One region of the Paraburkholderia sp. XV genome, then DNA from elsewhere that is predicted to be linked to it. Evidence: riboswitches for the same ligand, from Rfam matches in the RefSeq annotation. Region 1 holds a riboswitch; the other holds the start of a gene.
The links. A riboswitch is a leader RNA that binds a small molecule or an ion and turns the genes downstream of it on or off. The one in region 1 is predicted to bind thiamine pyrophosphate.
Positions count from the first base shown of each region.

Region 2: it holds a riboswitch for thiamine pyrophosphate, as region 1 does, so the genes downstream of both, thiC (phosphomethylpyrimidine synthase ThiC) here and KFO72_RS25980 (FAD-dependent oxidoreductase) in region 1, are expected to answer to the same signal.

Region 1 is NZ_JAGUUD010000065.1:1,076-16,993, forward strand. It holds gene KFO72_RS25965 (hypothetical protein) at 1-230, opposite strand, end outside; gene KFO72_RS25970 (SDR family NAD(P)-dependent oxidoreductase) at 427-1,200, opposite strand; gene KFO72_RS25975 (ABC transporter ATP-binding protein/permease) at 1,197-2,930, opposite strand; TPP riboswitch at 3,248-3,358, shown strand; gene KFO72_RS25980 (FAD-dependent oxidoreductase) at 3,589-4,728, shown strand; gene thiS (sulfur carrier protein ThiS) at 4,739-4,936, shown strand; gene KFO72_RS25990 (thiazole synthase) at 4,996-5,820, shown strand; gene thiE (thiamine phosphate synthase) at 5,817-6,938, shown strand; gene KFO72_RS26000 (ABC transporter ATP-binding protein) at 7,025-7,846, shown strand; gene mlaE (lipid asymmetry maintenance ABC transporter permease subunit MlaE) at 7,843-8,610, shown strand; gene mlaD (outer membrane lipid asymmetry maintenance protein MlaD) at 8,689-9,243, shown strand; gene KFO72_RS26015 (VacJ family lipoprotein) at 9,255-10,187, shown strand; gene KFO72_RS26020 (phospholipid-binding protein MlaC) at 10,325-10,957, shown strand; gene KFO72_RS26025 (lipid asymmetry maintenance protein MlaB) at 10,954-11,259, shown strand; gene KFO72_RS26030 (ABC transporter ATP-binding protein) at 11,525-12,451, shown strand; gene KFO72_RS26035 (ABC transporter permease) at 12,448-13,203, shown strand; gene KFO72_RS26040 (BolA family protein) at 13,212-13,451, shown strand; gene murA (UDP-N-acetylglucosamine 1-carboxyvinyltransferase) at 13,686-14,948, shown strand; gene hisG (ATP phosphoribosyltransferase) at 14,945-15,643, shown strand; gene hisD (histidinol dehydrogenase) at 15,699-15,918, shown strand, end outside.
Region 2 is NZ_JAGUUD010000026.1:3,199-19,116, reverse strand. It holds gene KFO72_RS15475 (DMT family transporter) at 197-1,171, opposite strand; gene KFO72_RS15470 (L-lactate permease) at 1,302-2,900, opposite strand; gene KFO72_RS15465 (hypothetical protein) at 3,233-3,826, opposite strand; gene KFO72_RS15460 (glycine zipper 2TM domain-containing protein) at 4,159-4,371, opposite strand; gene thiC (phosphomethylpyrimidine synthase ThiC) at 4,652-6,583, opposite strand; TPP riboswitch at 6,690-6,817, opposite strand; gene KFO72_RS15450 (hypothetical protein) at 7,138-7,599, shown strand; gene KFO72_RS15445 (EamA family transporter) at 7,892-8,860, shown strand; gene KFO72_RS15440 (NADPH-dependent 2,4-dienoyl-CoA reductase) at 8,962-11,001, opposite strand; gene KFO72_RS15435 (DUF4397 domain-containing protein) at 11,311-12,099, shown strand; gene KFO72_RS15430 (entericidin A/B family lipoprotein) at 12,328-12,465, opposite strand; gene KFO72_RS15425 (sensor histidine kinase) at 12,695-14,212, opposite strand; gene KFO72_RS15420 (DUF1328 family protein) at 14,452-14,628, shown strand; gene KFO72_RS15415 (DUF1328 domain-containing protein) at 14,725-14,886, shown strand; gene KFO72_RS15410 (ferritin-like domain-containing protein) at 14,981-15,526, shown strand; gene KFO72_RS15405 (response regulator transcription factor) at 15,647-15,918, shown strand, end outside.

The DNA.
Region 1 (15,918 bases):
GTCGCGGCAGGCTCGTCGCGCAGCTTCTTGAAGTCGGCGGACGACACGATGTGCGACAGCGCAGGGCAGACGTCGGCGGGCTCGGCCTGCTTCACAGGCGTGGTCTGCGCGGCGTTCGCAGCCGTCGCAAACAGTAGCGCGGCCGTGGCCGTCAGCGCGGCGTCGCGGCCGGACTGCGTGAGACGAAGAGACAAACGGGAAAGCGAGGGGAGGCGGCGGTCGAATGACATGGCAGGTATTTCCAGTGACGTTGAAATTGCGTCGCGGGCTGCGCCAGGGGAGCGTTTGGCCCACGATGCAATCGTCGCTGGAAATGCCCGCGCGCAAAGCACGGAACAGCGCATGCGCTTCGAAAGTGCTTTCGAACTGTTCGAGAGTCTTTCAGGATGTTGCGCCGGCTGCGAGTGCGTAAGACTCGCGCGCCGCTCAACCGAGCGTCAGCCCGCCATCGACATGAATCACCTGACCCGTGATGTGGCGCGCGGAGTCGGAAAGCAGAAAGGCGATCAGCGCGGCAACGTCGTCGGGTTCGGCGACCTGCCCGAGCGGCGTCGCTTCCGCCGCACGTGCCCACGCGGGCGCATTCTCCGCGCTAGGTCCGCGGTCCTTGCGCGTATAACCCGGCGCGACGCAATTCACCGTGACCCCGTGCTGCGCAAGTTCGGCGGCCGCCGTTTTTGCCAGCGACTCGAGCGCGGCTTTCGCGGCAGCCGTGCCGGCAAACGCCGAGTCCGCGCGATAGCGATGCGCGACGAACGAACTCACGGCCACGACGCGCCCGCGTTTCGATGTTTCGAGCGCAGGCGCCGCCCGTTTGACGAGCGCGGCGAACGCAGCGGGCATCGCCGCGAACGACTCCGCGAGCGCATCGAAATCCAGCGTGCCGATGGTTTGACGCTGGGCGTGTCCCGCGTTGGCCACGATCTGGTCGAGCGCGCCAAAACGCGCGAGCGTCTGATGAACGGCATGTTCGGACGCGCCGCGTTCGGCGAGATCGGCGAGCACCGTTGCGCACGTCGCGCCGCTCGCCGCGCAGGTCGCCGCGACCTGATCGAGCCGCGCACGCGATGCATCGTCGGCGCCGCGCGCGTGCAGCATCAGCGCGACGCGCGGCGCGGCGATGCGCCGGGCGAGCGCGGCGCCGATGCCGGAGCCCGCGCCCGTCACCAGCACGACGCTCTCGAACGACGCGTCGCTCACGCGGCCTCGCGCTCGACCGCGCGCTCGATGAACAGCGTATGGTCGTGGAACGCTTCGAGCGTCTTGCGATGCGCGACGCTGACAATCGCCGCGTTCGGCAGACGCTCGATCAGCGCGTTGTAGATGATGCTTTCGTTCTCGGGATCGAGCGCGCTCGTCGCTTCGTCGAGGAACAGGAAGTCAGGCTGTTGCAGCAACGCGCGCGCTGCGGCAAGACGTTGCTGCTCGCCCGGCGACAGCGAGCGTTCCCAATGCGCCGATTCGCCGAGGCGCTCCGCTAGTTCAGGCAAGCGGCACACCGCGAGCACGTCGCGGCACGCTTCGTCCGAATAGGCGGAAGCCTCCGACGGATAACAGAGCGCCGCCTTCAGCGTGCCGATGGGCAGATAGCTGCGTTGAGGGATGAACAGCAGCTTTGCATCCGCGGGCTTTTCGATCGTGCCTTCGCCGAATGGCCACAGGCCCGCGAGCGTGCGCATCAAGGTGCTCTTGCCCGCGCCCGAAGGCCCGCGCACCAGCCAGCGCGTTTTCGGCGCGATGGTGAACGAGCCGACGTTCGCCATCGGCTCGCCGTTGGGACGCTGCAGACGGAGATTCGTCACTTCGATCGAATCGGTATCCGTGACGTGCACGTTGATGCCGCCGTGCGCGGTGCCTTCGACGACCGACTCATGCAGATGCTGCGAGCGCATCACGCGATGGAATTCCCGCAGACGGTTGACGGTGGCGCGCCACTCGGCGAGTGAATCGTAATTGTTGATGAACCAGGAGAATGAATCGCTGACCGTGCCGAACGCGCCCGTCACCTGCTGGTACATGCCGAACGAGATGCTCTTCGAAAAGTATTTCGGCGCCGCCGCGATGTACGGAAAGACGATAGCCAGCTGCGAGTAACTGATGACGACGATATTGAAGCGCCGCGTGAAGCGCATGATGAGGCGCCAGTTTTCGCGGATGTGCGAGAACACGCCCTTGAGCTGCTGCTCTTCCGAGCGCTCGCCCTGATACAGCGCGATCTGATCGGCGTTTTCGCGGATGCGGATCAGCGAGAAACGGAAGTCGGCTTCCACACGCTGTTGCTGGTAGTTGATCGACACCAGCGGATGGTTGACCTTATGCGTGACCCACGAGCCGACGGCCGCGTAGATCAGCGCCGCCCACACCATGTAACCCGGAATCGAAAACTCCGTGCCGAACATGTGGAACGCGAACGCGCCCGACAGATTCCACAGGATCACGATGAACGAGAACAGCGTGACCGTGGTCGACAGCAGGCCGAGCGACAGATTCAGCGAAGCGCTGGCCAACCCTTGCAGGTCGGCGGAAACCCGCTGGTCGGGGTTGTCGGCGAGATTGTCGCGCTCGATCCGGTAGTACGCGCGATCACCCAGCCAGTCGTTCAGATAGCGGTTGGTGAGCCACTGCCGCCAGCGGAATTCGAGCATTTGCCGGAAGTAGGTCCGGTACGAGCCGAGCAGGATCAGCGCGAGCGCAATGACCGTGAACTGCAGCAGCGAATATTTGAAGACGGGATAGTTGTACTGCTGGATCGCGTCGAAGAACGTGCGCTGCCAGCTGTTGAACCAGACGTTGGCCGCGACCATCGTCATATTCATCGCGATGACGAGCGCGAGCAGGCCCCGCGCTTTCCATCGATCCTCGGACACCCAGTAGGGCTTGATGAGGCCCCACGCGGTGATGTCCGCCGGATTTTTCGAGTTGTCGATCATAAGCATCCTTTCATACGGTCAGCCGGGCGGCGACGGGACGCATTGCGCAGCGGCTTGGTGCTGCTGTCGCATCCCGCCGGGTTGATGGCCCGGCTGCGATTGTTCCGGCACCGACTTAATCTGAACTTAAGCGGACGTTTCACCTCGCCTCGGCACAGCCGCGCAAACCCGACAAAGGCCTTGCACTGGCGCGGCATTCCGTCCGCATTGACGCGTGCCATTGTGCCAGAGCAACAGGGAACCTCGCCAAAATCAGCCGCGGCCGATTGAGGTCTGCCCGGGTTTGCGGCGCGCGCAGCTTTTATGGTCTAATGGTCCGGACGAAACAGGGGTGCTTCGTGCGCTGGCAGTCGCTGCAGCGAGGCTGAGAGAGACCCTTCGCACCCGATCCGGGTAATACCGGCGCGGGAAGTTTTCGGGAAGTATTTCCTGGAAGTTCTCCTTCCGCCGGGGCAGCGTTCCCGTTTTTCGTGAGCGCCCATGCCCGGCTGGCCTTGCCCGCCGGTTTCGTCCTTGGGTACGTGCGCACTTTGCCGTACGGAAAGGATTCGATGACCGCTCATTTTTCACCTATTCGCTTTATGGCTGCGGGTTACGCCCGTCGCTTCGTCGTCGGCGCGCGGTTTGCGGCGCGGCAGGTTCGCTTTGGAGCCGCACGATGAGGACTTCTGCTCAACCGGATTTCGCCGTAATCGGCGGCGGGCTGTGCGGGCGTCTCGTCGCGTGGCAACTCGCGGGCGAAGGGCATCGCGTGGCGCTTTATGAGCGCGGCGACGCGGCGGGCTCGCAGGCGGCCGCGTGGGTGGCCGCCGCGATGCTCGCGCCGCTCGCCGAGGCCGCCAGCGCTGAACTGCTGATTACGCGGCTGGGCGCGGCGTCGCTGGAAACGTGGCCGACCTTGCTCGCGCAATTGCCCGAGCCGGTGTTTTTCCAGCGCAACGGCTCGCTGATCGTCTGGCATCACAGCGATCGCGCCGAGGCGCCGCTCTTCGAGCGGCGGCTGCGCGCCAACGCGCCCGCCGAACTGCTCGACGGCGGACTCGTCGCGCTGGCAGGCGCGCAGGTCGGCGCGGCCGAGCCCGCGCTCGCCGGCCGCTTCACGCAAGGCTGGCTGCTGCCGCACGAGGGCCAGCTCGATAACCGCCAGGTGCTGTCGGCGCTGGCTGCGGGACTGGCGCAACGGGGTGTCGAGACACACTGGAACACGTCCGTCGACGACGGCGCGTTGCCGCCCGCGAAGGTTACGATCGATTGCCGCGGGCTGGGCGCGAAGCCCGTCATGCCGACGCTGCGCGGCATCCGCGGCGAAGTCGCGCGCGTGCACGCGCCCGGCATCGATCTGACGCGCCCGGTGCGCCTGCTGCATCCGCGCTATCCGCTCTATATCGCGCCGAAGCAGGACGATCTCTATGTGATCGGCGCGACGGAAGTGGAGGGCGAGGATATGTCGCCCGTCAGCGTGCGCTCGGCGCTCGAATTGCTGAGCGCGGCATTTTCGGTTCATCCCGGTTTCGGCGAGGCGCGCATTCTCGAACTGAACTCGCAATGCCGGCCCACCTTGCCCGACCATCGTCCCGTGCTGCTGTGGGACGGCGCGAGCACGCTGCGCGTGAACGGGCTGTACCGGCACGGCTACATGATCGTGCCCGAAGTCGCGGGCGAAGCAGTGCGGCTCGCGTCGGCGCTGCTCGATGGCCGGGTCGCCGATTCCGACGGTTTTGCCGACTGGCAGCGCAACGCGCGCTGGAGCGAGCTGTTCCGGCTGGACCGCGAGCCCGCCGTCACTCTCAATGTTTGAACTCATAGACATGGACATTCAGATCAATCAGAAGCCGCTGTCGCTGCCCGAAGGCGCGACCGTCGCCGACGCGCTCAGCGCGTACGGCGCGCGGCCCCCGTTCGCCGTCGCGCTGAACGGCAATTTCGTCGCGCGTGGGCAGCATGCGGCGCGCGCGCTGCAGGCGGGCGACAAGCTCGACGTCGTGCATCCCGTCGCGGGCGGCTGAAGCTGAAGTTGCAGCCAAAGCCAGGCCACGAGACGCAAGCCACTGACAAGGAATCACACATGAACTCACACGCGAACGCACCCGCCGACGCGCTCACGCTTTACGGCGAAACCTTCCAGAGCCGCGTGCTGCTGGGCACGTCGCGCTATCCGTCGCTGCAGTCGCTGTCGGATTCGATCGCGGCGTCGAAGCCGGGCATGGTGACGGTCGCGCTGCGCCGGCAGATGAGCGAGGGCGGCGCGGAAGCCGGCTTCTTCGATCTGCTCAAGCGCCACGGCGTGCCGCTGCTGCCGAACACGGCCGGCTGCCAGACGGTGAGCGAGGCGGTGACGACGGCGCACATGGCGCGCGAAGTCTTCGATACCGACTGGATCAAGCTCGAACTGATCGGCGACGACTACACGCTGCAGCCCGACCCGGTCGGCCTGATCGAAGCGGCCGCGCAACTGGTGAAGGACGGCTTCAAGGTGCTGCCGTATTGCACGGAAGATCTCGTGATCGGACGGCGTCTGCTCGATGCGGGCTGTGAAGCGCTGATGCCGTGGGGTGCGCCGATCGGCACGGGCAAGGGCGTCGTGAATCCGTATGGCTTGCGCGTGCTGCGCGAGCGTTTGCCCGACGTGCCGCTGATCGTCGACGCGGGCCTCGGCGTGCCGTCGCATGCATGCCAGGTGATGGAATGGGGCTTCGACGGCGTGCTGCTGAACACGGCCGTGTCGCAGGCCACGCATCCGGAGACGATGGCACGCGCCTTTGCAATGGGCGTCGAAGCCGGCCGCGAGGCTTATCTCGCCGGCCCGATGGCCGAACGTGAAACTGCCCACGCGAGCACGCCTGTCGTCGGCATGCCGTTCTGGCATCAGGATGGGAGCGCTGCGGCATGACGGAGACACTGAAACTCGCGGGCCGCGATCTGTTCTGGCCACCCGCCGACGAACTCACGGAAGCGGCCGAACGCATCCGGGCGCACCTCGGCGACTGGCCGCCGACGCACGTCGACTGGCGTATCTGCCTGACGCCGCCCGACGACGCGAATGGCGGCGACCTGATCGTCTTCACCGACCTGAAGCAAAGCAGCGCGCAGCATGTCGAGCAGATCGCGCGCTGGCAGACCCAGGGCGCGGGTGTGATCGAGGCCGCCGAAGGTCGGGCGGTGCTGCATCTGGGCGGCGTGCGCTATCAGCTGGAAGGCCATCTCGCGGAAGACTGGATTGCCGCGCTCGCAGCGTTCCTCGATTGCGGCTTCGATCCGCACGATGCGCTGGTGCTCGCGCTCGCGTGGCGTGACGGCGACGAAACAAGGTCCGACGATGCGTGGCCTTGCGACATGTCGCACTTCCCGCGCGTCGCCGGTTTGCCGGACGCGCCTGCGCAAGCTTTCGCTGCATGTCCGGACGCACTCGGCCTCTACGCCGTGCTGCCGACCGCGGAATGGGTCGAGCGCGTGGCCGGGTTCGGCGTGAAGACGTTGCAACTGCGTCGCAAGACGGCTGAGCCGGAAGAACTGAAGCGGGAAATCGCACGTTCGGTCGCGGCGGGCCGCGAGCATGGCGCGTGCGTTTTCATCAACGATCACTGGCAGGCGGCCATCGACGCGGGCGCGTACGGCGTGCACCTCGGTCAGGAAGACGTGCATACGGCGGATCTGCATGCGCTGTCGAAGGCGGGCGTGCGCCTCGGCCTGTCGACGCACGGTTACTACGAAATGCTGACCGCGCTGCACTTCCGTCCGAGCTACATCGCGCTCGGCGCAGTGTTCCCGACCACGACGAAAGTGATGCCGACCGCGCCGCAAGGTCTGGCAAGGCTCGCACGCTACGTGAAACTTCTGGACGGCGTCGTGCCGCTCGTCGCGATCGGCGGGATCAGCGGCGATGTGCTGCCGCAAGTGCTCGCTACCGGCGTGAAAAGCGCCGCCGTGGTGCGCGCGATCACGGAAGCTGCCGATCCCGCATCGGCCGCTGCGACGTTACAGAAAGCGTTTTTACAACAAAAAGTTTAGAAAAGTTAAATCGTTAGCGTCGTCAAGGCAGGGTTTGCACGAAGGCCCTATAATTCGGCCTTCCGTGTAAAAGGACTGTCAGCTACGTGCCTTCCTCTTCCGAGACCCTCCTTGAGCTGCGCGACGTCGACTTCGGCTATGGCGAGCGGCTCGTCCTGTCGAACCTGAATCTGCGCTTCAAACGCGGCCAGGTGGTCGCGGTCATGGGCGGCTCGGGATGCGGCAAGACGACCGTGCTGCGGCTGATCGGCGGCCTGGTGCGCGCGCAGCGCGGCCAGGTGATGTTCCACGGGCAGGACATCGGCGCGCAGACGCGTGACGGCCTGTACGCGCTGCGTCGCAAGATGGGCATGCTGTTTCAGTTCGGCGCGCTGTTCACCGACATGTCGGTGTTCGAAAACGTCGCCTTCGCCCTGCGCGAGCACACCGATCTCCCCGAAGAACTGATCCGCGACCTCGTGTTGATGAAGCTCAACGCGGTCGGCCTGCGCGGCGCACGCGACCTCGCGCCGTCGGAGATTTCGGGCGGCATGGCCCGCCGCGTGGCGCTGGCCCGCGCCATCGCACTCGATCCCGAACTGATGATGTACGACGAGCCGTTCGCCGGTCTCGACCCCATTTCGCTCGGCATCACGGCCAACCTGATCCGCGCGCTCAACACGGCGCTCGGCGCGACGTCGATCCTCGTCACGCACGACGTGCCCGAATCGTTCGCGATCGCCGACTACGTCTACTTCCTCGCCAACGGCGGCGTCCTCGCGGAAGGCACGCCGGCCGAGCTGCGCGCGTCGACCGACCCGACCGTGCGCCAGTTCATCGACGGCACGCCCGACGGCCCGTTCAAATTTCACTATCCGAGCAACACGCCGCTCGCTGCGGATTTCGGCATTGGCGGAGGCCGCGCATGATCAGCTTCATCGGCCGTTCCGTCATTTGCGGGCTCGGGCAAACGGGTTATGCGACGCGCATGTTTCTGCGCCTCGTGCTCGAATTTTTCCCGCTGCTGCGCCGTCCGCGTCTTGTCACGAAGCAGATCCACTTCGTGGGTAACTATTCGCTGGTGATCATCGCTGTGTCGGGGCTGTTCGTCGGCTTCGTGCTCGGCTTGCAGGGTTACTACACGCTCAACCGCTACGGTTCCGAACAGGCGCTCGGGCTGCTCGTCGCGCTGTCGCTGGTGCGCGAGCTCGGTCCCGTCGTGACGGCGCTGCTGTTCGCCGGTCGCGCGGGCACGTCGCTCACGGCCGAAATCGGCCTGATGAAGGCGGGCGAGCAACTGACGGCGATGGAGATGATGGCCGTCGATCCTCTGAAAGTGGTCGTCGCGCCGCGCATGTGGGCGGGCATCATTTCGATGCCGATTCTCGCGGCGATTTTCAGTGCGGTGGGCGTGCTCGGCGGTTACGTGGTGGGCGTGCTGATGATCGGCGTCGACGCCGGCGCGTTCTGGTCGCAGATGCAGGGTGGGGTCGATGCGTATCGCGACGTCGGCAACGGTGTGATCAAGAGCATCGTGTTCGGCTTCGCGGTGACGTTCATCGCGCTCTACCAAGGCTACGAAGCGAAGCCCACGCCGGAAGGCGTGTCGCGCGCGACGACCAAGACAGTCGTCTACGCGTCGCTGGCCGTGCTCGGCCTCGATTTCCTGCTGACCGCGCTGATGTTCAGCTAGGCGGTGGCGAGCCAGGCTTCGCGCGGTGCGCCGCGCAGCGCTCACGCCGCGGCGGCATAGATTCTCTTTGGGATGACGATGAAAAAAACTGCTCTCGATTTCTGGGTAGGTCTGTTCGTGGTGCTCGGCTTCATTGCGTTGCTGTTCCTCGCGCTGAAGGCCGGCAACATGAGCTCGCTGTCGTTTCAGGCGACATACCCGGTCAAGCTGAAGTTCGACAATATCGGCGGCCTCAAGGTGCGCGCGCCCGTGAAGAGCGCGGGCGTGACGGTGGGCCGCGTCGAATCGATCGGCTTCGACAGCAATTCGTATCAGGCGCTCGTGACGCTCGATCTCGACAAGCAGTATCAGTTTCCGAAAGACACGTCCGCGAAGATTCTGACGTCGGGCCTGTTGGGCGAGCAGTACATCGGTCTTGAGCCGGGTGGCGACAGCGAAATGCTGAAAGCCGGCGACACGATCACGATGACCCAATCGGCAATCGTCCTGGAGAATCTGATCGGGCAGTTCCTGTATAGCAAGGCAGCGGATTCGGGCGCTGCCAAACCCGGTGCGTCCGCTGCGGCACCTGCGCCTGCGGAGCCGGCTCCTGCAGCGCCGGCTGCGGCTGCTTCGGGTGCATCCGGCCAATAAGGAGAACAACAATGAACACGACACGCTTACGTGTCGCGGGGATCACGCTGGCGGTGGCAGCCCTGGCGGGTTGCGCAACCGTTCAGAATCCGACGAAGGAAGATCCGATCGAGGGCTTCAACCGTACGGTCTTCACCTTCAACGACACGCTCGACAAGTACGCGTTGAAGCCGGTCGCGAAGGGCTATGTGTTCGTCACGCCGCAACCGGTGCGTGACAGCGTCACGAACTTCTTCTCGAACATCGGCGACGTGTACATCGCGGCGAACAATCTGCTGCAGCTGAAGATCGCCGACGGCGTATCGGACATCATGCGGATCGTGATCAACACGATCTTCGGCGTCGGCGGTCTGTTCGACGTCGCGACGCTCGCGAAGCTGCCCAAGCACGACAACGACCTCGGCCTGACGCTCGGCCACTACGGCGTGCCGGCGGGTCCGTATCTGGTGTTGCCGCTGTTCGGGCCGAGCACGGTGCGCGACGGCGTGGGCATGGTGGGCAACTACTTCATCAACCCGCTCACGTACGTGCAGCCGGACAGCGTGAGCTGGGCGCTCTACGGTCTGAACGTGGTCAACACGCGCGCGAACCTGCTGAACGCAAGCGACGTGCTCGAAGGTGCGGCGCTCGACAAATACTCGTTCGTGCGTAACGCGTATCTGCAGCGCCGCCGCTATCTGCTGACGGGCGGCAATGCGTCCACGGGGCTGCCGGACTACGGTAGCGAAGCACCGCTGCCGAAATACGAAGACGTCGACGGCGGCGCGGCAACGACGCCTGCGCCCGCGCCGGCTTCGGCGCCGCAGGCGGCTTCGGGCGCGTCTTCCAACGATGCAGCGGGCGCCGCGCAGCCCGCGTCGGAAACCGACGCGCCGCCGACGGTCCCCGGCGGCCAGATCGTGCCGCCGGCGCACTTCGGCTACCCGTCGCTGAAGCTGCACTGAGGCATGGCACATGCGAGCGGCGTATCCGTCTGTCGTAACACTCGGATACGTTTCTCGCAGTTTGGGCGTGGATTGCGGCTGAACTCGCGTGATATCGTCGCCTCCAACCTAAGCTTATTTTTTTTGCAGGACTGGAAATGAAAAAATTCTTCTTCTTTATCCCGTTTATTGCAGCTCTCTTTGCGTTCAGCGGCGCGGCGTCCGCGCAAGCCGTCGACAGCAGCAACCCGGACACGATGGTCAAGACCGTCACGCAGCAGGTGATCGACGCCGTGCGCGCCGACAAGACGATCCAGAGCGGCAATATCGGCGCCGTCACGAAGCTCGTGAACGAGAAGATTCTTCCGTACACGGACTTCCGCCGCACGACGCAGCTCGCGATGGGCCGCAACTGGCGCACGGCGACGCCGGAGCAGCAGAACGCCGTCGTCGAGCAGTTCAAGACGCTGTTGATCCGTACGTATTCTGGCGCGCTGGCTCAGGTGAGGGATCAGGAAATCCAGTACAAGCCGTTCCGCGCGAGCCCGGAAGACACCGACGTGGTGGTCCGCTCGGTCGTGATGAACAACGGCTCGCCCGTCGAACTCGACTACCGTCTGTACAAGACGCCGCAAGGCTGGCGCGTGTATGACCTGAACGTGCTCGGCGCATGGCTGATCCAGGCGTACCAGCAGCAGTTCAACGAGCAGATCCAGAAGAGCGGCGTCGACGGTCTGATCCAGTTCCTGACGGCACGCAACCAGCAACTCGCGAACGGCAAACAGTCGTGAACAACTTCGTCAGCGCGCCGGTGAGCACGCCCGTCAACACGTTCGAAACCGGCAGCACCTTGACCCACGCGAGCGCGAAGGCCGCGCTCGAGGCCGGTCTCGCGCGCATCGGCGGCGGCGCGACGGCGGTCGACTGCGCGGCACTCACGCAATTCGATTCGTCGGCGCTTGCCGTGCTGCTCGCATGGCAACGCGCGGCGAGCGCGCGCGGCACGCCGCTCGTCGTCGTCAACCTCCCTGCGGGGCTGTCCAGTCTCGCGCAAGCCTACGGTGTCGATACCCTCATCACCGTACGACATTGACGCTCACGCGTCAGTGAGTCGCGCCGCGTTTCAAGCTTTGCGCTGGCTCACGTTCTCCCAAGGCAAGTCGGCCGGTTCGACTTTTGCCCTATAATCAAACGTTTTTTGGCGCGTGGCCGTTTCATCCCGCATCGCGGAAACGGCCGTAGAGGTTGCAAGATAGCGCAAGCGGTCTTTTGCACCCGGCCCCAATTTCGTTCCCCCATGCTTTCGCGCCCTTGCCGGGCGACCTATCAGGCGCTGTCCACCTTGACGGCGCACAGTCATGTCAGCGATTGAAATTCGTAACGTCAGGAAGCGCTACAAGGATCTGCAAGCGCTCAAAGGCGTCAGCTTCACCGTCGAACAAGGCGAATTCTTCGGGCTGCTCGGTCCGAACGGCGCCGGCAAGACGACGCTCATCAGCATCCTCGCCGGTCTCGCCCGCGCCGATGAAGGCAGCATCACGGTTCACGGCCACCACGTCGTCGACGACTTTCGTCTTGCGCGCCGCGCGCTCGGCGTCGTGCCGCAGGAACTCGTGTTCGATCCGTTCTTCACCGTGCGCGAGACGCTGCGCATCCAGTCGGGCTACTTCGGCTTGCGCAAGAACGACGACTGGATCGACGAAGTGATGGCCAATCTCGATCTCACCGAAAAAGCCGACGCGAACATGCGCGCGCTGTCGGGCGGGATGAAGCGCCGCGTGCTGGTCGCGCAGGCGCTGGTGCACCGGCCACCCGTGATCGTGCTCGACGAGCCGACGGCAGGCGTCGATGTCGAACTGCGCCAGACGCTGTGGAAATTCATCTCGCGCCTGAACCGCGAAGGGCACACGATCGTGCTGACCACGCACTATCTGGAAGAAGCCGAATCGCTGTGCGACCGCATCGCGATGCTGCGGCGCGGTGAAGTCGTCGCGCTGGAACGCACGAGCACGCTGCTTGAACGTTTCGCCGGCACGCAACTGTTCATCCGTTTCGCGCAGGGCGTGCTGCCCGCCGAATTGCGGGCGCTCGAAGTCGATCCCACCAATGTCAACGGACGTCAACATCTGCTGCGCCTGTCGAGCTACGACGACGTGGAGCGCATCCTCGCGCAATGCCGCACGGCGGGTTGTACGTTCGAGGAAATCGAGGTCCGCAAGGCCGACCTCGAAGACGTGTTCATGCAGGTGATGAACGGGCCGGAAGTGGTCGAGGGGTTGGCATGAGCGGTTTCCGTACGTTGTTCTACAAGGAGCTACTGCGCTTCTGGAAAGTCTCGTTCCAGACGGTGCTCGCGCCCGTCGTTACGGCATTGCTGTATCTGACCATTTTTGGCCACGCGCTGCGCGATCACGTGCAGGTCTATCCGGGTGTGCTGTACACGAGCTTTCTCGTGCCGGGCCTCGTGATGATGAGCGTGCTGCAGAACGCGTTCGCGAACAGTTCGTCGTCGCTGATCCAGTCGAAGATCACGGGCAATCTGGTGTTCGTGCTGCTGCCGCCGCTCTCGCATTGGGAAATGTACGGCGCGTATGTGCTCGCGGCTGTGGTGCGCGGATTGAGCGTCGGGCTGGGCGTATTCATCGTCACGGTCTGGTTCATTCCGATGAGCTTCAGCGCGCCGCTTTATATCATCGCGTTCGCGGTGCTCGGTTCGGCGATTCTCGGCACGCTCGGTCTGATCGCGGGCATCTGGGCCGAGAAGTTCGACCAGCTCGCCGCGTTCCAGAATTTTCTGATCATGCCGCTCACGTTTTTGTCGGGCGTGTTCTACTCGACGCATACGCTGCCGCCCGTGTGGCGCGAAATCTCGCGGCTGAACCCGTTTTTCTACATGATCGACGGCTTTCGTTATGGCTTCTTCGGTATGTCGGATATCAATCCGCTATGGAGCCTTCTGATTGTCGGCGGTTTCTTCGTCGTGGTGGCCGTGCTGGCGATGCGCATGCTCGCTTCCGGCTTCAAGCTGCGTCACTAGGAGCACTCATGCTACCCACTCCCGAACAGGTCAAGAATTACATCGCGGCCGGCCTTCCTTGCGAGCATCTCGAAGTGGAAGGCGACGGCCAGCATTTCTTCGCGACCATCGTGTCGCCGAATTTCGAAGGCAAGCGACTGATTCAACGGCATCAACTCGTCTATGCGGCGCTTGGCGACCGCATGCGCGAAGAGATCCACGCGCTCAGCATGAAAACGCTGACGCCCACCGAATGGCAAAGCGCCTGACTCGCGTATCGACACTACGCGGAAACACCTGCTGTCTGTCGGAGGACGGCGCTCGATAACCTGGCTGCAAGAGCGGAAGAACAAGCTGCACAAAAAAGCTTTAGACGTGGCTGCAAATTAGCTGGAACATTAGTGCGACTTACACAAGAGAATCGCGACGCCGCAAACGGCGCCGCAGCAACCGCCCACAACAAGACGCCCGCAGGCGGACGGGCAGATCAGGAACAAACAGGCATGGACAAACTCGTGATTGAAGGCGGGCAAAAGCTCGCTGGTGAGATCGTTGTTTCGGGTGCGAAGAACGCGGCGTTGCCGATCCTTTGCGCAGGCTTGTTGAGCGCGGAGCCCGTTCATCTCGAGAACGTGCCCGATCTGCAGGACGTGCGCACGACGCTCAAACTGCTCGGCCAGATGGGCGTCCGCACGGAAAGCAGCGACGGAAAGGTGCTGCTCGACGCTTCGAAGGTCGACAATCTGGTCGCGCCGTACGAACTCGTGAAGACGATGCGCGCGTCGATTCTGGTGCTCGGCCCGCTGGTCGCGCGCTTCGGCGAGGCGAAGGTGTCGCTGCCGGGCGGCTGCGCAATCGGCGCACGTCCGGTCGACCAGCACATCAAGGGCCTGCAGGCGATGGGCGCCGAGATCAACATCGAGCACGGCTTCATCGAAGCGCGCGCGAAGCGTCTGAAGGGCGCGCGCATCATCACCGACATGATCACCGTCACGGGCACCGAAAACCTGCTGATGGCAGCCGTGCTCGCGGAAGGCGAGACGGTCATCGAGAACGCCGCGCGCGAGCCGGAAGTCGGCGATCTGGCCAATCTGCTGGTCGCGATGGGCGCGAAGATCGACGGCATCGGTACGGACCGCCTCGTGATTCAGGGCGTCGACAAGCTGCACGGCGCCACGCACACGGTCGTACCGGATCGTATCGAAGCGGGCACGTTCCTGTGCGCGGTCGCGGCGGCGGGCGGCGACGTCACGTTGCGTCACGTGCGTCCGCAGATTCTCGAAGCCGTGACCGACAAGCTGCGCGAAGCAGGCGTGACGATCGAAGAGGGCGACGACTGGATGCGCGTGCGCATGAGCCAGCGTCCGAAGGCCGTGTCGTTCCGCACGTCGGAATACCCGGCGTTCCCGACCGACATGCAGGCACAGTTCATGGCGCTCAACGCACTGGCGGAAGGCACGTCGCAAGTGGTCGAAACGATCTTCGAAAACCGCTTCATGCACGTGCAGGAACTGAACCGTCTCGGCGCGAACATCACGATCGACGGCAAGACGGCGCTCGTCAACGGCGTCGAGAAACTGTCGGGCGCGAAGGTGATGGCCACCGATCTGCGCGCGTCGGCGAGTCTGGTGATCGCGGGCCTGTGCGCCGATGGCGAAACGCTGATCGACCGCATCTACCACCTGGATCGCGGCTACGACCGGATGGAATCGAAACTCACCGCAGTCGGCGCGAAGGTGCGCCGCATCAAGGGTAATCAGGCATGAGCGAATTGCCGCAAACGTCGTCGTCGCCAGCAGTGGGCAAGCCGCTGACGCTCGCGCTGTCGAAGGGCCGCATCTTCGAGGAAACGGTGCCGCTGCTCGCGGCAGCGGGCATCGAAGTGACGGAAGACCCGGAAACGTCGCGCAAGCTGATTCTGCCGACCACAGATCCGAACCTGCGCGTCATCATCGTGCGCGCCACCGACGTGCCGACGTACGTCGAATACGGTGCCGCCGATTTCGGCGTCGCGGGCAAGGACGTGCTGATCGAGCACGGCGGCGGCGGTTTGTATCAGCCGATCGATCTGGACATCGCGCGCTGCCGGATGTCGGTGGCGGTCGCCGCCGGCTTCGACTACGCGAACGCGGTGCGCCAGGGCGCGCGCCTGCGCGTCGCCACGAAGTATGTGCAGGTGGCGCGCGAACACTTCGCAGCCAAGGGCGTGCACGTCGATCTGATCAAGCTGTATGGATCGATGGAGCTCGCGCCGCTGGTGGGTCTCGCCGACGCGATCGTCGACCTGGTCAGCTCGGGCGGCACGCTGCGCGCCAACAATCTTGTCGAGGTCGAGGAGATCATGCAGATCTCGTCGCGCCTCGTAGTGAACCAGGCGGCGCTGAAGCTCAAGCGCGCCGCGCTGGCGCCCATTCTCAACGCGTTCGAGCGCGCGTCGCAACGCACCGACGCAACGGCCTGACGCAAAGGCCCGCAGCCGAGTCTGACTCGCGCGCCTTACCGAAACGGATACCAGCATGTCTATCAAGATTCGCAAACTCGATTCCAGCACTGAGAATTTCCAGAAGTCGCTGCATGCGGTGCTCGCGTTCGAAGCGAGCGAAGACGAAGCGATCGAACGCTCGGTCGCGCAGATTCTGGCCGACGTGAAGGCGCGCGGCGATGCCGCCGTGCTCGACTATACGAACCAGTTCGACCGCCTGAATGCGAAAGATGTCGGCGCGCTCGAACTGCCGA
Region 2 (15,918 bases), on a different contig from region 1:
CAGGCTTTGCGCCCGCTGCGCATCGATCTGCTTATCGCGGGATATGGACGGGCGTCTGGGCGCGCCCGTCTCGGTGGCCCCGTCGCCTATCCTCGTAGGGCGGCGGTTTCGCCCGCGCTCCATGATTGGAGCGCGGGCCATTTTTTGTGTTGCCGCTAGCGTTACCAGCAGGTCCAACGCAGGGTTGGTCGGCGAATCAGCAGCGCTCGCTCACGCGGCGTCCGCCAAAGCCAGGAATCCGCTTGATGACACCCGTCGCGAGCGCGGTGCCGATGAGAATCACCGCGCAGCCCGTGAGCATGCCCATCGACACATGCTCGCTGAGAAACAGTGCGCCCCACAGGATGCCGAAGATGGGGATCACGAACGTCACAGTGATCGCACGCGCGGGACCGGCGACGGCGATCAGATGGAAGAACAGCATGTAGGCGATGCCCGTGCACGCGACGCCCATCGCGATCACCGAGCCCCACGCCTTCATGGACGGCGCAGCGGCGGGCCACGACGACACGGCGAGCGGCAACAGCACGATCGTCGCGCCGATCATCGTGCCCGTCGCGACCGTCAGCGCGTCGACGCCCGTCAGATGCTTTTTCGTGTAGCTGGCGGCGATGCCGTATAGCAGCGTCGCGCCGAGCGCGGCGGCGGCCGCGAGCGCCGTCGTCGCAGGCGAAATGTTCGCGCCGCCCGGCGTGGCGATCTGATCCCAGACGAGCATCAGCACGCCCGCGAAACCGATCGCGAGACCGACAGTACGCAGCACGCTCAGACGGTCCTTGAGCCACAGGAAGGCGACGACCGCGCCCCACAGCGGCGTGGTGGCGTTGATCACGGACGTGACGCCCGCCGACAGCGTGATCTCCGCATACGCGAACAGGCAGAACGGCGCGGCCGAATTGAGAATGCCGACGACGAGCAACGGCAGTGCGCGCGTGCGCAACGTCGCTGCCGACTCGCGCAACGGTCGCCGCGCGACGAGCACGGCCAGCAGGAACAGCGCGCCGATGCCCACACGCAGCGCCATCAGCGGCGCGACGCCGAAGTCGCTCACGCCGACGCGAATGAACAGGAACGACGCGCCCCAGAGTGCGGCGAGGATGAGAAGCTGGAAGATGTTGACTGGATTCATCGTGAAGGTGTCGCGCGCAGTTGAGTCGCGATGCGTACGCATGCTAACACCGGGATTACGCGCGTCGTTTCACGTTGAGATGAAACAGCAAGAATCGACAATTCGCCGTCAGGAATCGGCGCTATCACGCGGGCGCGAAGCGTGTCGCGACCGCGTTGCCATATCACAGGCGTCAGTGCGGAATCATCCATTGCAGCACGTTCTGCTGCAGCCACACGAGAATGCCGAGCAGGACGGTCAGCAGCATCGAATGCTTGAAGGTCTTCGCGAACACATAGCCTTCCTTGCCCTTGAGATCGGTCGTCGCGACGCCCGTGGCAATGTTTTGCGGCGAGATCATCTTGCCCATCACACCGCCCGACGAGTTGGTCGCGGCCATCAGCACCGGGTTCAGGTTCAGCTGATTTGCGGCGACCACCTGCAGGTTGCCGAACAGCGCGTTGCCCGACGTATCGCTGCCCGACAGGAACACGGCGACCCAGCCGAGGAATGCCGACACCAGCGGGAAGAACGCGCCTACGGACGCCACGCCGAGACCCAGCGTGTAGTTCATGCCCGAATAGTTCATCAGGTACGCGAGGCCGACGATGGTCGCCACCGTCAGAATGGCGATGCGCGTCTGCACCCATGTATCGACGATCGCCCGGCCGAAGTCGCCGGGTTTCAGCTTGACGACGAACGCCGTGATGATCGCCGCGACGAGAATCGCGGTGCCTGTCGCGAGCGGCTGGAAGTCCCAGATCGCGCCGTACGGCGCGTTGTACAGCGTGATGAAGACAGCCTTGTCGAGACCCGGCCAAGGCACTTTCACGTCGCCGATCATGAAGATCTTCGCGATCGTCCAGATGATTACGACAGCCGACACGATCAGCCACGGATACCAGCCTTCCGCGCCCGTGATCTTGCCGCGCGTCTCGTTCACGCGATCGACGTTGACGGCGAACGCGGGATCGGCGGCGGGCCGCCAGACGCGCAGGAAGGCAATTGTCAGGATCAGCGAAACCAGCGACGACAGCACGTCCGTCAAACTGTAGTTGATGAAGTTCGACGTGAAGAACTGCGTCAGCGCGAAGCTGCCGCCCGACACCAGCAGCACGGGCCACACGCGCAGCATGTTGCGAAAGCCGGCATACACGCCGATCACGTAGAACGGCAGCAGCAGCGCGAAGAACGGCAACTGGCGGCCGACCATTTTGGCGAGCGCGTCGGTGGGCAGGTGGGTGACTGCGCCGAGCACCGTGATGGGCACGCCGAGCGCGCCGAATGCCACGGGCGCCGTGTTGAAGATCAGCGTGAAGGTCAGCGCTTCGAGCGGCGGGAAGCCCAGCAGGATCAGCAGCGAACTGGTGATCGCGATCGGCGTGCCGAAGCCCGAAATGCCCTCGAACAGCGCGCCGAACGAAAAGCCGATCACGACCAGCACGATGCGCCGGTCGTTGGGCAGATTGTCGATCATCCACATGCGGAAAGCGGCGAAGCGGCCCGAATGCTGTGCGATGTTGTAGAGCAGGATCGCGGTGACGACGATCCACATCACGGGCCAGCAGGCGAACACCGCGCCCGCCGCGACGGAATCGAGCGCGAGGCCGACGGGAAAGTGCCAGCCGACGATCGCAATCAGCAATCCGACGACGAGGCCGGCCAGCGAAGCCTGCCACGCCGGACGACGTGCCCAGCCGAGCAGCACCAGCACGACGAGAATGGGCAATGCGGCAACGAGGAACGAGGGCAACAGCGAATTGCCGATGGGAGTCAGAAACTGGTGGAACATCACGTCTCCATGATCGTTGTTCGATTCGACGCGGAGACTGGACCTACGCGGCGAAGCGGCAGGGCTGGACGGATGAAAGCGGCGTAGCGCGCGCAAATAGGGAGGCAGGAGTACGCGCGACGTCGGATCACGCAATTAAACAGATGTTGCAGAAGCAACCGCCAGCATAGAGCGCTGGCGATTCCCGTCAAGCAGGGAAAACGAAGAAGGTTGTTGCGGGAATAGAAGTGGCTGCTGATTCGTAGCGGCGCGTTCGGTTGCGTTCGCGGGACAGGACCGCGAACGTCATCGTCACCGCCAACGCCTGCCGGATTCGATACGGTTCGGATCGGTCAGTGCGAGCGCCCGTGGCCCCCGCCGGCCCATGCATTGCCGCCGCCCCAGCCGCCGTGACCTCCGCCCCAACCGCCATGGCCGCCACCCCAGCCGCCATGACCTCCGCCGTAGTAGCCGTGCCCGTGTCCCCAGTAGCCATGGCCGCCCCAGTAGCCGCGATGTCCCCAGTAGCCATAGTGGCCGCCGCAGCATCCGCCCCAATAGCCGAAGCTCAGCGAGATCGACGGTCCCCACCAGCCGGGCCAGCCGTAGTAGGGGTAACCGTAGGGATAGACGGGATAGGCGACGGGGTAGTACGCAGGCGCGGCGGCGTAAGCGACGGTGGTGTCGTAGCCGGGTGCTGCCGGATAGGACGCGTTGTCGCCAGGCATCGTGAATTGCGTCTGCGCAGCGGCCTGGGCGGGATCGCCAGGTCCGACGGGCATCTCCTGCTGCGTTGCCGCCGTGGGCACGGCGGGATAAGCGGGGTAGTACCCGTAGCCGGGATAGTAGCCGTACGGCGCATAGTAGTAGCAGCCGGACAGCACGCCCGACAGTGCCAGCGCTGCAACGGCGCTGGCGGCGCGCAGCGTTGCATCGAGCGGTTTCATGACGTGCTCCTCGTTATCTCGCGGCGCGCCTTTCGCGCGCTTTATTTATGGAGCTTACGCCAGCGTTTCAATCCGCACGTCACAAAGTGGTAACTGCGTATTTCATGCGCGATCAGTCAAAGGACATGTCCGGCGCGTACGTGCGCGCCGGACTTTGCCCATCTCCCTTCGGCCTTGAAATCCCGAGCCCGCAACCGCGCGGACTCGGAATTCGAAGCCGTTTGCCTGCATCGCCTTCGACGGCGATTTGTCGTATTACTGATATCCCTTATGCGCGCGCGTCGCTGTTAAAGAGCCGGCGCTTGAATCAACGGCTCGACGTGTCACACGCGTCACTTGCCGACCTGATTGCCGATCACGCCGCCGACGGCCGCGCCACCCAGTGTCGACAGCGCGTTGCCGCCGATCGCCGCGCCCGCAGCGCCGCCGACGCCGGCGCCGATAGCCGTATCGCGCTGCCGCCGGGTCATGCCGTCGCATGCGGAGAGGCTTGCCACCACGGCCACGAGCGTAGCCAGCGCACCGATTCGATGGAAGGTTTTCATGATTGCGTCTCCCTGACGTTTCTATCGACGGGACTCGCAAATCGCGATCCCGATCTGGTGAATCGATGGTATCGCCGGGGGCCGTTTCTGTTTGTATGGGCTTGTCAGCAAAGTGTCGGTTTGGTAATCAAATGTTTCGACGCATCGAACAATCACGCCATAACGTAAAAAGCACATGCAGACGCCATGCGATGCGGTAAAAAACGCGCGCAAAAAAGCCCCGCCTGAACTGCGGGCGGGCTTCACATCCAGCGGCATCACAACGCTCGCTGATTCACATTCACTGCCGCTGATAAATCTCCGCCCCGTTCTTGATGAACTCGACGGCCTTCACTTCCATACCCTTCTTCAGCGCCTCGGTGTCGCTCATGCCTTCTTTCGCCGCGTAGTCGCGCACGTCCTGCGTGATTTTCATCGAGCAGAAGTGCGGACCGCACATCGAACAGAAGTGCGCCACCTTCGCGGAATCCTTCGGCAAGGTTTCGTCATGGAATTCGCGCGCCTTGTCGGGATCGAGACCGATGTTGAACTGGTCTTCCCAGCGGAACTCGAAGCGCGCCTTGCTCAATGCGTTGTCGCGCACCTGCGCGCCGGGATGGCCCTTCGCCAGATCGGCGGCGTGCGCGGCGAGCTTGTAGGTGATGATGCCCGTCTTCACGTCGTCCTTGTTGGGCAGGCCCAGGTGCTCCTTCGGCGTCACGTAGCACAGCATCGCCGTGCCGAACCAGCCGATCATCGCCGCGCCGATGCCCGACGTAATGTGGTCGTAGCCGGGCGCGATGTCCGTCGTCAGCGGCCCGAGCGTGTAGAACGGCGCTTCGTCGCACCATTCCAGCTGCAGGTCCATGTTCTCCTTGATGAGCTGCATGGGAACGTGGCCGGGACCTTCGATCATCACCTGCACGTCGTGCTTCCACGCGATCTGCGTGAGTTCGCCGAGCGTCTTCAGCTCGCCGAGCTGCGCTTCGTCGTTCGCGTCGTAGATCGAGCCGGGACGCAGGCCGTCGCCGAGCGAGAAGCTCACGTCGTACGCCTTCATGATTTCGCAGATGTCCTCGAAGTGCTCGTACAGGAAGCTTTCCTTGTGATGCGCGAGACACCATTTCGCCATGATCGAGCCGCCGCGCGACACGATGCCCGTCATCCGGTTGGCAGTGAGCGGCACGTACTGCAGACGCACGCCCGCATGGATCGTGAAGTAGTCGACGCCCTGTTCGGCCTGTTCAATGAGGGTGTCGCGGAAGATTTCCCACGTCAGGTCCTCGGCCTTGCCGTTGACCTTTTCGAGCGCCTGATAGATCGGCACGGTGCCGATCGGCACGGGCGAATTGCGGATGATCCATTCACGCGTCTCATGAATGTGCTTGCCCGTGGACAGATCCATCACCGTGTCGCCGCCCCAGCGGATCGCCCACGTCATCTTGTCGACTTCCTCGCCGATCGACGACGTCACGGCGGAATTGCCGATGTTCGCATTGATCTTCACGAGGAAGTTGCGGCCGATGATCATCGGCTCGCTTTCCGGGTGATTGATGTTCGCCGGGATGATCGCGCGGCCGCGCGCGACTTCCTCGCGCACGAACTCGGGCGTGATTTCCGTCAGTCCATTCGGGCCGAATGCGCTGGCGCCGAATGCCTGGCCGGGATGCTGGCGGCCCATCATCGCGGCGAGCTTCGCGCCCGTCGGGCCGCTGGTCTTCAGGCTCTCCAGATACTCGGCGCGGCGCTGGTTCTCGCGAATCGCGATGTATTCCATTTCCGGCGTGATGATCCCTTGCTTCGCGTAGTGCATCTGCGAGACGTTCTTGCCGGGCTGCGCGCGGCGCGGCGTGCGATGCAGGCCGGGGAAGCGCAGTTGCTCGGTGGCGGGATCGGCGGCGCGCTCGCGGCCGTATTCGCTCGACAAACCGTCCAGCGATTGCGTGTCGCCGCGTGCCTCGATCCAGCCCTGACGCAGCGCGGGCAGGCCGGCGCGGATGTCGATCTTTGCGTCGGGATCGGTATACGGGCCCGATGTGTCGTACACGTAGATGGGCGGATTCTTCTCGCCGCCGAAGCCCGTCGGCGTATCCGATTGCGTGATTTCACGCATCGGCACGCGGATATCGGGTCGTGAGCCCGTCACGTAGACCTTGCGCGAGTTCGGCAGCGGCGCGACGGCGGCTTCGTCGACGTGGGCGTTCGCAGAAATGAATTTCGGGTTGGCGTTCATGCGTCTCTCCATGCAAATGTGGGGCGTTACAGCTACGCAGGAGAACGAGACGGTGGGGAAGTGGACCGGGTTCGCGCGAGGAGGGTGAAACACTACGGCAGGTGAAGCGGCGAGCCCGAACGCTTCCCTGCGCTGGCATTATCCAGATCAGGTTCAAAGGGTATTTCTCACCCACGCCATGCGGTGCCCGTTGTCTTTCAGGCGACGCACAACGCAGGACCCCCGCGTTAGCAGCGCACACGATACCCTGGCCGGGCCGGGTTTGGCAACTTGTCTCGAAATTGGCGAAACGCGCAGGCGCCGCGCACGATTTGCGCGTGCCATGGCGGGCGGGAAAGCCGCGCTGCATGGGGTGTGCTGGCGATTGCATCGCCCGCGTGCGGCACGCGTCCCACTCAGGCGGTTATTTCATCAATGCGGTGGAGAAAGGATTTTTGTCGCCGGGCAAACATTCGTCCGCTCTGTTCAAGTTTGCCCGATCCGGGCCGATACACCCTTCGAGGCAAATCATTGATCAGTCAGCCTAAATAAAATCAGTTTGAAAGGATCGTGCAATGAAAGCATCGAATCGGGCGCCCGGGATGGTGGCCGCCTGTGTCGCGATGGCGGGGCTCTGGCCGCCGATGGCGCTCGCCGCGGCGTCGTTCGAGCCGGGAGGAACCATCACGTTCAAGGGGGCGATCGTCGCGCCGGCGTACGCTATCGAGCGTAATGTTCCGGATAATTATCGAGGATTCCATACGGAAAATTTGAGCGTGAAGCATGAATCGACGATCGATTTGACGTTCACGCCCGCATCCGGTACCTCGCCGGCCGCGCATATTGCCGTGCTCGTCAATACGGACGCGGGCGTCGCCGCGCCGCGCACGCTGAAGACACGATTCACCGACAACGCGAATCGCGTCACGCAGGCAGCGCGCGCGGAGTACAGCGTGGGCCGCGCGGGCGGCACGCTGTCGATCATGGGCGGCACGCCAACGGAAAATGCCGTGACGGTGCTGGTGAGCTACGACTGAACGGGGCGAATTCCAGTGGTGTCGCAATTGACACCCACGCTCGCCTTTTCATCCCGCTTGCAACGAAAGTTACGATTCTCTTGCCGGCGGATTGCCCAGATATTGCATAATGCTCGGCGGCGCGAGCGATTCGCGTCCGTTGGCTGCTGTTGTTGCATTCTGCATCGCGTAGGCCATCAATTCGCACCATTGACCCGGTGCTTCCCTTGCCGTTCGACATCCGTTCTACTGCCATGCCCGCCCGCTTTGCCCTTCCTGCCGCGTCGCCGATGCGGCGCCTGCCGTCCCGTTCATGGGTGTTCAGCGGGGCCGCGGCGCGATCGCCGGCACGGGCGGGCCAGGCGTGGCGCTGAATCTCCCTGACCGTTTCCCGTTCCGCCTGCCGCAATCCCACGGCGGACAGATCGCGCTCGCGCTCGGCGTCGTCTATATCGTCTGGGGCTCGACGTACCTTGCCGTCCACGTCGCGCTCGGCTCGTTTCCGCCGCTGCTGATGTCGGGGCTGCGCAATTTTTTCGCGGGCGTCGGACTGTTCATCTTCGCCATGCGCCGCAAACCGGCTTGGCCGCCGCTGACGGAAATCCGCAATGCGGGGCTGGTCGGCACGATGCTGGTCGGCCTGTCGAGCGGGATGCTCGCCTACGGCATGCGCACCGTCGGCACGGGCACGGCGGCCGTGATGGTTGCGACTGTGCCGCTGTTCGCCACGGTCATCGCGGCGATCGCGGGGCGCAAGGTCGGCAGGGGGGAATGGTTCGCGGTCGGGCTGGGACTCGTCGGCATCGCGATTCTCAGTCACGGCGACCAGAGCTCGGGCTCGGCGGGCGGCAGCCTCGCCATTCTGTGCGGCGCGCTGTTCTGGGCGGGCGGGGCGCATCTGGCGTCGCGCCTCAAGCTGCCGTCAGATCTGTTTCTGTCGACTTCGCTGCAGATCGGGCTTGGCGGCGCGATGTCGACGCTGGTCGCCTGGCTCTCGGGCGAGCGGATGATGGACATTCACTTCCTGCCCGTCGTCGCGTTCCTGTATCTGATGCTGATCGGCACGATGGCCGCGTATGTCGCGTACGGCTTTCTGATCCGGCACACGAGCCCGATCATCGCCAGCAGCTGCATGTACGTGAACCCGGTGGTCGCGGTTGCGCTCGGCGCGCTACTGCTCGGCGAGCCGGTGACGCGCGCCACGGTCGTCGCCACGGGCGTGATTCTGGTGAGCGTCGGGCTGTCGTTCTGGTTCGATTACCGGCGGCGCGGCGCCGCGTGAGCGGCGCCAGCCCGGCAAGCTATGACAGCGCCTGGAAGGGTGGTCAAGCGTGGTCAAAAGCCCGGCTAAAACGGCGGCTACAACCGCGGCTACAACCGCGGCTACAACCGCGCGGCAAGCTCGGCGCCGTCACGGATCGCCCGTTTCGCGTCGAGTTCGGCCGCCAGGGCAGCCCCGCCGATCACATGAAAGCGCGGCCCATCGGCAGCGGACGAGCGGGGCGTAGCAGGATAGAGATCGCGTAACGACTCCTGTCCCGCGCACACCACGATCGTATCGACATCGAGCCACTGCTCGCTGCCCTCACGCTCGATCAGCATCCCGCGCTCCGTGATCTGCCGATACGTCACGCCATCGAGCATCTTCACCTGGTTGCGCGCGAGCGCCGCGCGATGCACCCATCCCGACGTCTTGCCGAGGCTCGCGCCGAGCTTGCCGGCCTTGCGCTGCAACAGCCAGATCTCGCGCACGGGCACGCAGGCGCGCGGCGCCGTGAGACCGCCGCGCCCGGCGACGGACAGATCGACGCCCCATTCGGCCGTCCAGCTTTCGCGCGATAACGGCAGCGGCTCGTCCGCCGGATGCAGCAGGAATTCGCTGACGTCGAAGCCGATGCCGCCCGCGCCGATCACGGCGACGCGCCGCCCGACCTGCGCGCCGCGCAACACGTCGACATACGACAGCACGTTCGGCCCGTCGATCCCGGCAATGGCGGGGCGGCGCGGCACGATGCCCGTCGCGACGATCACGTCGTCGAACGCGCAAGCCGCGAGCAGCGCCGGATCGACACGCGTGCCGAGGCGCACCTCGACGCCATGCCTGCGCAACTGGCTGCCGAAATAACGGATCGTCTCGCTGAATTCTTCCTTGCCTGGCACGCGCATCGCGAGATTGAACTGGCCGCCGATGGTTGCCGCCGCATCGAACAGCGTCACGCGATGGCCCCGCGCGGCCGCCACCGTCGCCGCCGACAATCCCGCCGGTCCCGCGCCTACCACGGCCACGGCGCGCGGCGGCTGATGCGAAGCGAGCGGCCGGTACACGAGTTCCGTCTCACGGCCAGCGCGCGGGTTGACGAGGCACGTCGCGCGTTGGTTCTGAAACGTGTGATCGAGACACGCCTGGTTGCACGCGATACACGTGTTGATTTCATCCGCGCGTCCTTGGGCTGCCTTTACGACGAACTCGGGGTCGGCGAGCAGCGGGCGCGCCATCGACACCAGATCGCCCGCGCCTTGCGCGAGCAGGTCTTCGGCGACCTCCGGCGTGTTGATGCGATTCGATACGATCACGGGCACGCTCACGGCCGTCTTCAGGCGTGCCGCCAGCGGAGCGAAGGCGGCGCGCGGCACCGACGTGACGATGGTCGGCACGCGTGCCTCATGCCAGCCGATGCCCGTGTTGAAGATCGTGACGCCCGCCGCTTCGAGCGCTTTCGCGATCTGCACGGTTTCGTCCCACGTGTTGCCGCCTTCGACGAGATCGATCAGCGACAGCCGGTACACGACGATGAAGCGCTCGCCGCAAGCGGCGCGCACGGCCTGCACGACTTCGCGCGCAATCCGCAGCCGGTTGTCGATGCTGCCGCCGTAAGCGTCGTCGCGCCGGTTCGTGCGCGGACATAGAAACTGGTTCAGCAGATAGCCTTCGCTGCCCATGATCTCGACGCCGTCATAGCCGGCGCGCTGCGCGAGCCGCGCGCAACGGGCGTACGCGCGCACGGTTCGCGCGATGCCCGCCAGCGTCAGCGCGCGCGGCCTGAACATCGAGATGGGCGACTTCAGCGCCGACGCCGACACGACGAGCGGCTGATAACCGTAGCGCCCCGCGTGCAGGATCTGCAGCGCGATCTTGCCGCCTTCTTCGTGGACGGCCCGGGTGAGCTTGCGATGATTGTGCAGATCGAAGACCGAGTTCAACGTGCCGCCGAACGGCAGCAGCCAGCCTTCGCGATTCGGCGAGATGCCGCCCGTGATGATGAGGCCCGCGCCGCCCTTTGCCCGCTCCCGAAAATACTCTGCGAGCTTCGGGTAATGCCAGAAGCGGTCCTCCATGCCCGTGTGCATCGAACCCATCACGACGCGGTTGCGCAGGCGCGTGAAGCCCAGATCGAGTTCGGACAAGAGCCGCGGGTAAGACATGCAAGGCACCATGTAAAGTTGGGACGCGCTCGAACGATACACGCGCGCCCGTATAAAACCTCCGAGGGAAAATTCTAAATGCCCTCCAACCCTCGAATCTCGCGGCAATTTTATTTGCGATTCGTCGGAAATAAGCGTCGCGGCACAGCGATTGCTGTCGACAGTCGTCCAATCGACGCAGAGCATGTGCCGACGAGCACTGCCCGCCATCGTGGATAACAAGGCTCGCCGCCAACACGAGTGCCGGTAAAGGCGCAGGCGGCTAGCCGCAGATCAACGGGCTCAAGCCCAATCAGGGAGAGGTGGCAAATGAAGGTTATCAGGACCATGGCGGCGCTCATCGGAGCGGCCGCGCTCGTGTCGGCGTGCGGTGGAGGCTCGAACGACGTCGGCAAAGAACTCGGGTTGCAGAATCCGTTGATCCACTTCGTGCACGCTATTCCAAGCGGCCCGGCCGTCGATTTCCTCGTCAACGGCGGCGCATTGCAGAAGAACATCTCGTACAAGAACGTGACGAACTTCGCGAACATCAACACGGGACAGACATCGGTTGCGTATGCAGCGACGGGGACCACGACCGCGTTGGCGAGCGGCACCTTCCCCGATGTCGCGAAGGGCCACGAGTATACGGTGATCGCGGTGCCGGGCTCGTCGGGCGCGGACATCGGTCTGATCGACGATCCGTTCGACAAGGGGCTGCTGTCGAACAGCGCGCGCCTGCGGGGCTTCAACGCGTCGCTGAACGCATCCAATCTCGACCTGTATCTGGTGCCTGCGAACAACACGAACATCTCGAGCGCCAGTCCGACGCTGGCGGGTGTGTCCTTCAAGAACGCGGTGCCCGCGAGCGGCCAGGACTCGGTCTACGTATCGGGCGGCACGTATGTGCTGATCGCGACGACGGCGGGCAGCAAGACGCCGATCTTCCAGTCGAGTTCGTTCAATCTCGCGAACAACGCCGACTGGCTGGTGACGTCGGTGCCGATCGGCGGCGTGCTCAGCCAGTTGCTGCCGAACCAGATACACCTGCTCGTCGCGCAGGGCGGCAATACCACGCAACCGGCGATCGAACTGACCAATACGCTGAACGGCCAATAACACAACGACGGCATGGCCTGATGACGAGGCGGTAGCAGGGGGACGGCACGGCGGCTCATGCGAATGGGCCGCCGTTCTGTTTTTGCGTGCTCGCTTGCTCGTGAGCCTCCGGGCGAGCCTCCCGAATGCCCAGGCACAGGCGCAAAAAAAGCCGCCGCGTGGGTACGCGGCGGCGATTGAAGACAGATGAAGATCGAATCGACAGCGGATGCGATGAGCCGTGCGGTATCAGTCCGAGTGCTTCTCAGCTGAATTGGTGATCGCGTTGCCGCCCTTGGAGATGTCCTGGCCGGCGCCGGCCATCGTATTGCAGGCGGCAAGCAGTGTCGTGCCCGCGAGCAGCAGAAGTGCGATGAGTCGTGTCATGAGTTTTCTCCCTATCTGGAATAGTCAGGAATCTTTCGACTGATGCTTCGATCGATTCGCGCGCGCCGGTCTGGTCAGGTATTTCGTTCGACATCGCCCGGCGTGCGCGCCCTGTCGCCCGACCGGCGTCGCGCCAGCCGATCCGGTCTGATTCCATGTTAAGTGGCGCATGGCCGCGATGCTGTCGGCGACGCCATGATTTTTCTGTCGGCGCAATCCTACGCGGACATCAAAGGCGTTCGACGGGCGCGTGGCCTTGGGCGCTCGTGTCGTCTGGGGCGGGGCGCGGCGCCTGCTCGACGATCTGATCGATGCCCTGATCTGCTTGCCTGGCCGCGCCGACAGTCGGCACGGGCAGCACGACGCGTATGTCGGTGCCGTGCAGTTCGCCGCGCCGGATATCGAAACGTCCGCCGCGCGCGGCCACGCGCTGGCGCATGCCCATCAGCCCATGCGTATGCGTGCGGGTCAGGTCGGCGGGCATGATGCCGACGCCGTTGTCGGCGATATGCAGCGACACCTCGCCAGCGGCCTTGCTCAGCGCGATCGTGACCTGCGTCGCGCGAGCGTACTTCGCCGCGTTGGTCAGCGACTCCTGCGCGACGCGAAAGAGTGCGATCTCGGTTTGCTCGTCGAGTTGCAGTTCGTCGTCGGGCAGGTGCAGGTCGAGCGCCCAGCCGTTGCGCTGGGCGGCTTCGTCGGCGAGTGTGCGCAGCGCGGTGACGAGGCCGAAGTTCGCGAGGACGGTCGGGCGCATGTCCTCGATGATGCGCCGCTTGAGCGCGATGCCCTGATCGAGCGTCTCGAGCGCGCGCGCCAGTTTCTCGGCGATCGCGGGGTCGGTGCCCTGAAGCTTGCGCCGCGCCCACGCGACGTCCATCTTGCTCGCCGTGAGAATCGCACCGAGTTCGTCGTGCAGCTCGCGCGCCAGCTGGGTTTTTTCGTTTTCGCTGACGGCCTGCAAGTGCCAGCCGAGTGCTTCGAGTTGCCGCGTGCGCTCGTTGACGAGTTGATCGAGTTCTTCCTGCTGCGTGATCAATTGCTTTTGCACGCGTGCCTGACTGTCGATCTGGATGCCGAGATTGCGGAACAGCAGAATGAACAACACGATGTTGAGCGCGGATAGGCCCGCCGCGACGAAGGTGGAGACGCGCTGGTCGGCGCGGCTTGCGTCGAGCGCGCGCTGCGCGCGGCGCTCTTCGTTGTCGCGCAGTAACGATAACGTGCCCGTCACGAGCGCCGCATCGACGTTGCTGCTGGCCGCCGCGCCGCCGCATGCGGCGAGATCGAGTGGCTGCTGCGCAGCCTGTTGAAGCGCAAGCGCGCCGCTGCCGATGCGCGCGCCGATGAGCGCGGCGATCTGCGTGAAGCTGGACAGTTCCGCGCTGTCGGCGGCGCGTTTGAAATACGTGTCGAGCGAACGGATGCCGCGGCGGATACCGGCGGCGCGCGCGCAATAGCTGCGCGCCTGGGCATCGTCCCGTGTCAGAAGAAAGCGGCTTTCATCTGCTTGCAACAGCGCGAGTTGCCCGGCGAGATCGCTGAGCTGCACGCTCGCGTTGCGGGCTTCGAGCGCCGCTTCGTATTCCGACGCGATGCGTTGCCGCGCCGATTCCAGAATGACGAGGCCACCGCACGTGATGACGATCGCGACCGTCATCGCGATGGCCCAACTGCGCTGATGCATCCAGTCCGTCAGCCTGGTAGTGAGTCCCGCTTGCGCCCCGTCCAACACTGCCGTCTCCATGCGATGAAGTCATCGACAGTGTAGCGTCGCGCGGCGCGTTTGCGTTTGGGCACGCGCTTGGGCACGCGTTTGCGCGGGCGTGGCGGCGGGCCGTCAGAAGCCTCCCCGAAAGCGGATGTCGGCGGATTCCCACATGAAAAACAGCCTGCGCCCGAATGCGGGTACGCAACGTGCTCCGTACGATGAGTGCAGGAGATCCATTTGCCACATTAGCCACATTAGTCAGGGAGGTTGCCATCATGCTCAAGTGGGCATTGTTCTTCGCCGTGATTGCCGTGATCGCGGGGCTGCTCGGATTCACAGGCGTCGCGGCGGGCGCGGCGGCTATCGCGAAGTTCCTGTTCGTGGTGTTCCTGGTCCTGTGCGTCGTGTTCCTCGTGCTCGGCTTCGTCATCACGAAGAAGATCGTCGATTAGCGAAGCCGTAGAGGCAACCCAGACCAGTCAGGATAAAACGGCGGACCGCCTCGACGGTCCGCCTCCATTCATCGCTTAACAGGAAGGAGCGTTGTCATGCTGCATTACGCACTCGTGTTCTTCGTGATCGCGATCATCGCCGCTGTGTTCGGCTTCACGGGCATTGCGGCCGGCGCCGCCGAAATAGCGAAGATCCTGTTCTACATCTTCCTGGTGGTGTTCGTCGTCACGCTGCTGCTCGGCGTGTTCCGAACCTGACGCAAAGCCCGCATGGCGCACGCTGCGCCGCCGCATCTGAACGGACGACGGCCGCGTGTGCGTTTCCCACAATACCGGAACAAGGAGTCGATCAATGTCGAACGAAACGAAAGGCGAATTCGTGATGGACCTCAAGCGCATTCGTGAGCAGGCGCGCAAGGATATGGACGATGGTCCCGTCACGCAGACCTATGGCGCGAACCGCGAGACGGTGCTCAAGCTGCTCAACGGCGCGCTCGCGACGGAACTGGTCTGCGTGCTGCGCTACAAGCGCCACTATTTCATGGCGAAGGGCATCAATTCGGAAGCGGTCGCGCAGGAGTTCCTCGAGCACGCGAACGAGGAGCAGGGCCATGCCGACACGCTCGCCGCGCGTATCGTGCAATTGGGCGGCGAGCCGGACTTCGCGCCGGACAGCCTGTCGAAACGCTCGCACTCGGAATACAAGGAAGGCAACAACCTGACCGACATGATTCGCGAGAATCTGGTCGCGGAGCGCATTGCGATCGACACCTACCGCGAGATCATCCGCTATCTGGGTGACGGCGACGTCACGACGCGCCGGATGTTCGAAGAGATTCTGGCCGTCGAGGAGGAGCACGCGGACGATATGGCCGACCTGCTGTCGGGCCGTGAGTGAGGGCGGCGGGCTGCGCGGCGCGAATACGGGTAGCGTGCGGTTCGCGCCGCTGCGGCCGGTCCTGCGGGCCATGAAGCACATGCACATACAGATGCACTTGCACGGCGGAAAACCACATCCATGATTCGAGTGCTGATAGCGGACGATCACGCGATCGTCCGGGGCGGATTCAGGCAGTTCGTCGCGGACGAGCCGGACATGTGTGTCGCGGCGGAAGCATCGACGGGCGACGAGACGATCCGCCTCGTGCGCGAGCAGCCGGACGACGAGCCCTTCGATGTCGTGCTGCTCGACATCGCGATGCCCGACAAGAACGGCATCGACACGTTGCGCGTGATCCGGCAGATGCGGCCCGGGCAGGGCGTGCTGATCCTGTCCGGCTATCCGGAGAG